Regions from separate parts of the Soonwooa purpurea genome, predicted to be linked through region 1. Evidence: riboswitches for the same ligand, from Rfam matches in the RefSeq annotation. Region 1 holds a riboswitch; the other holds the start of a gene.

The links. Region 1 has a riboswitch for S-adenosylmethionine ahead of ACVFVN_RS02320 (alpha/beta fold hydrolase). Riboswitches for the same ligand answer to the same signal wherever they lie in the genome.
Region 2: linked by a shared signal. The riboswitch ahead of ACVFVN_RS13790 (Na+/H+ antiporter NhaC family protein) and the one ahead of ACVFVN_RS02320 (alpha/beta fold hydrolase) in region 1 are both predicted to bind S-adenosylmethionine.

What each region holds. Positions count from the first base shown of each region.
Region 1 is NZ_JBSSMA010000002.1:109,017-112,444, forward strand. Features, by position in the region: gene ACVFVN_RS02315 (ACT domain-containing protein) at 1-840, opposite strand, end outside; gene ACVFVN_RS02320 (alpha/beta fold hydrolase) at 846-1,784, opposite strand; SAM riboswitch class I at 1,848-1,954, opposite strand; gene ACVFVN_RS02325 (hypothetical protein) at 2,243-2,659, shown strand; gene ACVFVN_RS02330 (MGH1-like glycoside hydrolase domain-containing protein) at 2,768-3,428, shown strand, end outside.
Region 2 is NZ_JBSSMA010000019.1:32,596-36,023, reverse strand. Features, by position in the region: gene recG (ATP-dependent DNA helicase RecG) at 1-1,692, shown strand, start outside; SAM-I-IV-variant riboswitch at 1,731-1,824, shown strand; gene ACVFVN_RS13790 (Na+/H+ antiporter NhaC family protein) at 1,859-3,169, shown strand; gene ACVFVN_RS13785 (GNAT family N-acetyltransferase) at 3,145-3,428, opposite strand, start outside.

The DNA of each region.
Region 1 (3,428 bases):
ATAGTCGGAAATCGAAGATGTGTTGAAAATTTTGTTAGAAGAAACGATATCAAAACCATTGTCCACAAATTCTGTATAATTTTTAACAAAATCTTTGCTAGCCGTATTGTCCACCAAAACAAGGTTTTCTAGATTGTGATCTTTGGCGTAATGGATAATGTCTTGAATATTAGTTTCTGTATTTGAATAATTGATTTTTTGTCGCCAATCGCTTCTGAATCCAGATTTATTTAATACCATTTTCTTTGAATTGCAAATTGCAATGATTTTTAAGTCAATTCTTTTTCTTGTTAAAATGTCATAGGCCGAATCTAAAATCTGTTCAATTAAAGTAGAACCAACATTTCCATGCCCAATTAAAGCCAGATGAACCACTTTTGGCTTTCCAAAGATCTCGGTTTCGATGATGTTTTGGGTAATTTCCGTTTGGTTATCTGTCACCACAATGTTGACGCGACCAGTTGATGATGCTTGATTTAGTAATAAAGGGAAGATTTTATTACGTTGAAGCTCGGATAGTATTTTGGCATTCTGTTCCGATACAAAACCGAGTACGCAAAGGTTATCAATGCTGTAGATATTGCTAACGATGCCCGTGTTTTTTTCATGTTTAAATTCTTTGGAAAGCAATGTTACAGCCGCTTCTGCGTCTTTCTCATCGACCAAAACCGACACGCCATTTTCTATAGCCTGTTGAGAAATCACGCCAACGCTGATGCCGCCATTGTTTAAAGTGTTAAAAATTCTTGAATCGATACCAATTTGACCCAGGAAGTCCTTGCCTTCAAAATTAACTAAGGCTTTTTTTCTGTATATATTGATGGAGGGTTGATCTGTCATGATGTTTAGTAAATAGGTTTTAGAAGTTCTTGTAATTGTTTGTATTCCATTAAAAAAGCGTCGTGGCCATGGCTGGATACGATCTCGTCGTAGAAAATATCCTTTTTGTCTTTTTTAATTTTTTCAAAACATTTTTTAATTTCAGATGCTGGAAAAAATAGATCTGTATTAATAGCGATGAGGTTGATATTGGCTTTGATTTTTCTTAAATATTTTTCATCCGTATCTATAGTCATCAACAGTTGGTTCATGAGCTTGTAGGCTTTCAAACTAAATCTTTCGTTTAGTTTTTTGCCGTGATAGATAAGCCAATCTTCTGATTCGCGCATGGATTTTTCTGGAAGTATTTTGTTATTAAATCTTTCATTAAGAGATTCTGGCGTTCTGTAACATAACATGGCGTGTACGCGGGCTTTTTCTAAAGGCTTCTCTGTGGAATCTAAAAGGTACTTTTGTACCAAGCATTGTGAATAAAGCCAATCGTGGGTTTTGTAATCGGAGGCGATTGGGATGAAGTTTTCGGCAAGATTTGGTTGTAATGCTAACATTTCCCAAGCAATAGAACCTCCTAGAGAACCTCCAATAATACTATGGAGTCGCTGGATTTTTAAATGTTTTAATCCAAGTAAAAATAGATTTGCAATATCTTTACTTGTAAAGCTTTCATAATCCTCGATAAAAAAATCGTTGTAACCATTGCCAGGAATATTAAAGCTAAGAATACTGTATTTTTTAGTTGAAATAATCTGTTGGGTTCCGATGATATTTTTCCACCAACCTTTGCTTCCAGAAACGGTTGAGTTTCCAGTTAGGGCATGATTTACTAATACAATTGGCGCAGTGCCGAGAGTTTTGCCAAAGACTTCGTAGCTAAGAGGAATTTCAAAGTGTTTTCCTGAAAGTGTTTTGTAATTGATAGGGATTGTTAATAATTCTTTTTTCAATGTTGATGATGTTTTTAATTACATTGAAAATGCCGTTGAGAATGGCTGAAAAAAGAACTTCAGTTGTTATCTGTCCAAAATATTTTGGTAGAACGTAGCACCTTCTTCGCTTTCGCAAAGGGTTGCCAAGGTTTCGTAGGGTCTAGTCCCTCAACCTTTCTGGATAACATTTTCAATATGTGAATGAACGCTTGTGCAAATGTAGCAACTAAATTTTAATTTCTAATAAAAAAATCTAAAAATAACAATATTTTAGAAAATTTTATGGGTAAAGTGTTTTTGTTTGAAGTGTTTGTTGAAAATATTCTGATTTCTGATTTTGTTGAGTAGGGGTTTTTAATTTTTTTTAAACATATTTATTATGATAAAATTTAATGTTTTGAGAACGCCACATTTTGTAATTTTGTTAGTGAGACTTTATCATTTTAAATAAAATATTTTGATAAAAATAATAGCAAATGGTAGAATTTGAAAGAATAAATAATCCGAATTGGAAAAAATGGGGACCTTATGTTAGTCACCGCCAATGGGGAAATGTTCGCGAGGATTATAGTAATAATGGTGATGCGTGGGGATTTACAAACCACAATAATGCCGAAAGTTGGACGTACCGGTGGGCGGAAGAAGGCATTGCCGGAATTTCTGATGACAGGCAGTTGATATGTTTTGCCTTGTCTTTTTGGAACAAAAAAGATGCAATTATCAAAGAGCGTTTCTTTGGGTTGAGTAATTACCAAGGCAACCACGGTGAAGATATTAAAGAGATTTTTTATAATCTCGATAATACACCATCGCACAGCTATATGAAAATGCTTTACAAATATCCTATAAATGCTTTTCCATACGAGGATTTAATTAATACCAATGCACACTGAACCAATAAGGAAAGAGAATACGAAATTATCGATACAGGTATTTTTGATAATGATGAATATTTTGACATTTTTATAGAATATGCTAAAGTTGGAGAAGATGATTTTTTGGTGAGAATTGATGTTCATAATCGTAGTGATAATGATGCGCCTTTGGTTGTTTTGCCAACACTTTGGTATCGTAATAATTGGCGATGGGGTTATAACGATTACAAAGCTCAATTAAAATTTTCTAAACAAGGCGAAATTGATATTCATCATGATAGTATCCCGCTGAAGAAGCTTTATTCCAGGAATAAAAATGTAGAAGCGCTGTTTTGTGAAAACGAAACCAATAGGCCGAAACTCTTCGAGGAAACCCGCGACGGTGGTTTTTATAAAGATGGGATTAATGATTATATCCTCCGTGGCGGAACTTCTGTAAATCCTGAGAAATTAGGAACCAAAGCGGCTTTTCGTTGCGAAGAACTTATACCAGCAAAAGCCAACAAAATTTTTGAATTTCGTTTGTCGCCACATATTCTAGAAGATGCCTTTTGGGATTTCGAAGAGCATTTCAATCGCCGTATTCAGGAGGCCAATGATTTTTATGCCCATATTCAACAAGATATAAAAAGTGAAGATGAAAAAAATGTCCAGCGACAAGCTTTCGCGGGACTACTTTGGAACAAACAATTTTACCATTATAACGTCGGGAAATGGCTGAAAGGCGATCCAGATAATCCTGTTGAGCGTTTAGGCTATATTAGAAATCATGATTGGCCTCATCTGC
Region 2 (3,428 bases), on a different contig from region 1:
ATAGAAACCGATGAAACCAAAGCCATATCTGGCAGCCTTCTTCCAGTCTATTCCAGCAGCGAAAAACTAACCAAACGTGGCATTACTAACAAATTGTTTCAGAACGTCATTTATGAAATTCTGAAAAACTTACCTCAACTTACAACCGAAAATCTTCCAGAAAACCTCATTAAATCTTTAAAATTAATGGGACGAATGGAGGCCTATTTTAATATTCATTTTCCTCAAAATGCAAAACTAGCTGCAGAAGCCGAGCGAAGAATAAAATTCGAGGAAGCCTTTTTTTTCCAGTTAGGTTTTGGACTAAAAAAACTACATCAACACACCAAATCTATAGGAAATCCTTTTCCAATTGTTGGTGACTATTTTAATAACTTTTATAACCATCAACTTCCTTTCGATTTGACTGGCGCGCAAAAACGTGTTTTGAAAGAGATACGAACCGACATGAAACGCTCCACACAAATGAATCGTTTGCTACAAGGCGATGTTGGATCCGGAAAAACCATGGTCGCATTGTTAACAATGCTGATCGCGATGGATAATTTTTTCCAAAGCTGTATGATGGCACCCACCGAAATTCTGGCGCAACAACATTTTAATTCGATTCAAGATTTATTAAAAAACACAGATATTAAGGTCAAACTTTTGACGGGTTCTACAAAAACATCTGAACGGAAAATCATTCATGAACAACTTTTGTCGGGGGAACTGTCTATACTTATTGGGACGCATGCTGTATTGGAAGATATTGTTCAGTTCAAAAATTTAGGCTTGGTAATTATTGATGAACAACATCGTTTTGGCGTTGCACAACGTGCCAAACTTTGGGCAAAAAACAAAATCCCGCCTCATATTTTGGTAATGACCGCCACGCCCATTCCGAGAACATTAGCGATGAGCTTCTACTCTGACCTTGATGTTTCTGTAATCGACGAAATGCCTGTTGGTAGAAAGCCTATTGTTACAGCACATCGCCGTGAAAAAGACCGCGCTTATGTGTACAATTTTTGTCATGAAGAATTACAAAAAGGCCGACAAATCTATTTCGTTTATCCATTAATTGAAGAGTCCGAAACTTTGGATTACAAGAATCTTCAAGATGGTTTTGATCATATTTTACAACATTTCAAAAGTTACAATATTGCGATGCTTCATGGTAAAATGAAACCTGATGAAAAAGATCAAGCCATGCAATATTTTGCTTCAGGAAATGCACAAGTTATGGTGGCAACAACGGTTATTGAAGTTGGCGTAAATGTCCCAAATGCTTCTGTGATGGTCATCGAAAGTGCTGAACGATTTGGATTGTCACAACTTCATCAGCTGCGCGGGCGCGTTGGTCGTGGTGCAGAACAGAGCTATTGCATTCTTATGACTTCTGATAAATTATCTAACGAAAGTCGAAAACGCATTAAAACCATGACCGAAACCAACGATGGCTTCAAAATTTCTGAAGTGGATATGGAGCTTCGTGGTCCTGGCGACATTTTGGGAACACAACAAAGCGGCGTTGTCGATTTCAAAAAGCTGAACCTCATGACCGATTCGGAGATTATAAAAAGCGCAAAACTGGCTGTTGACCATCTGTTGCAAAAAGATGCACTGCTTGTACATCCGAAGCATTTGTCCATGAAGAATTTTTACATCAAACAATATAAAGGCAAAAATAAGTGGGGCAAGATTTCCTAAAGATTTGGAAGATTGGCATTTATAACATAGTTTTGTAACTCAATTATCAGGAACCTCCGCAGAGGTAGCAACCTGCAACGACAAGCAAGGTGCTAAAGCGATAAGCCAATTTTTGGAAAAAATGTTGTTATCAATCTTCTGCTGTGGTCTTACTAAACATCAATGCATGACGACCGAAAACAAATCTCGCGAAAGCTTCATTAGCCTTATTCCTTTTTTAGTTTTTGTATTTAGCTTTTTAGGCGCTGGAATATATTTGGGCGATTTTTATGCCTTGCCTTCTCCTATTGCTATGGCCGTGGGTATTATCTCCGCATTTTTGATAATCCGTCTTCCCTTTAGAACTAAAATGAATGAATTCTTAAAAGGTTGTGGCGATAAGAATGTGCTGACCATGTGTATTATTTATCTTTTGGCAGGCGCTTTCTCAGCAGTAGCAAAAGCTTCTGGAAGTGTTGATGCAATTGTTAATTTGGGTTTGGACTATATTCCTATTAATTACATTGCGTTGGGGATTTTTATTTTAGCATCTTTTCTGTCATTAGCCTCCGGAACGTCGGTAGGTTGTATTGTTGCCCTTGGGCCCATCGCTATTGAACTGGCTACAAAAAGTGGCATTGACATCAACCTTATGGCTGCCGCTTTGTTGACTGGAGCGATGTTTGGGGACAATCTTTCCGTGATTTCGGATACGACTATTGCGGCGTCTCAATCTTTGGGAAGCAAAATGTCGGATAAATTCCGAACCAACTTGTGGATTGCCGCGCCCGCATTTTTAATAACAATTGTCCTTCTATTTTTAAATAATTCGGATGTGCCACCACTACAGCATCACACCGAACACAACAGTCATTTTTATCTTTTGATTCCTTATATTCTGGTTATTGGATTGGCATTTCTAGGCATGAATGTTTTTTTCGTATTGCTCATCGGGATTGTCGTTTCTGGAATTATCGGTTGGTACAGCGCGGGAATGGACCTCATCACATTTTCGAAAACCAGTTATGAAGGTTTTACCTCGATGACAGAAATTTTCCTACTGTCGTTACTAACGGGAGGACTTGCAGGCATTATTGAATATGCTGGTGGCATTCGTTTTTTATTAAATAAAATCCTGAAAAGCATTCAATCAAAATTCTCGGCAATGTTTGGCATGGGCATTTTGGTAAGTCTGGTGGACGCTTGTATTGCCAACAACACCATTGCGATTTTAATTACAGGAAAAGTTGCAAAACCTGTTTCTGAACATTATCAAATAGAGCCCCGAAAAATGGCTTCTGTATTGGACATTTTTGCCTGTATCATCCAAGGCATTATTCCTTACGGCGCACAGGTTTTAATATTAATGAGTTTCAGCAAAGGGAATATTGATTATCTATCGCTCGTTGGACATTCTTATTATATTTGGTTATTGCTGATTTGTGTATTTGTATTTATTTTCTTTAATCGAAATCAAACATCAAATTCCATTAAATAATCATCCATCACATAATTGTTCCCAATGTCGAACACGGCTTCGTCATAGACTTTAAAACCTTGGGATTCGTAGAATTGTCTTGCTGAATTGTTTTTGTTAACCGTGAGTATAATTTTAGAATCCTGATTTTCTTTCGTTTTTTCTTTAACCAGATTAAGTCCAATTTTTCCAGCACCTTTTCCTTTGGCTTCCGGAACGAGATAAATGCGGTGAAGTTTTGTAATGTCGGACTCAACATGATGCTCAAAACCGACAAAAC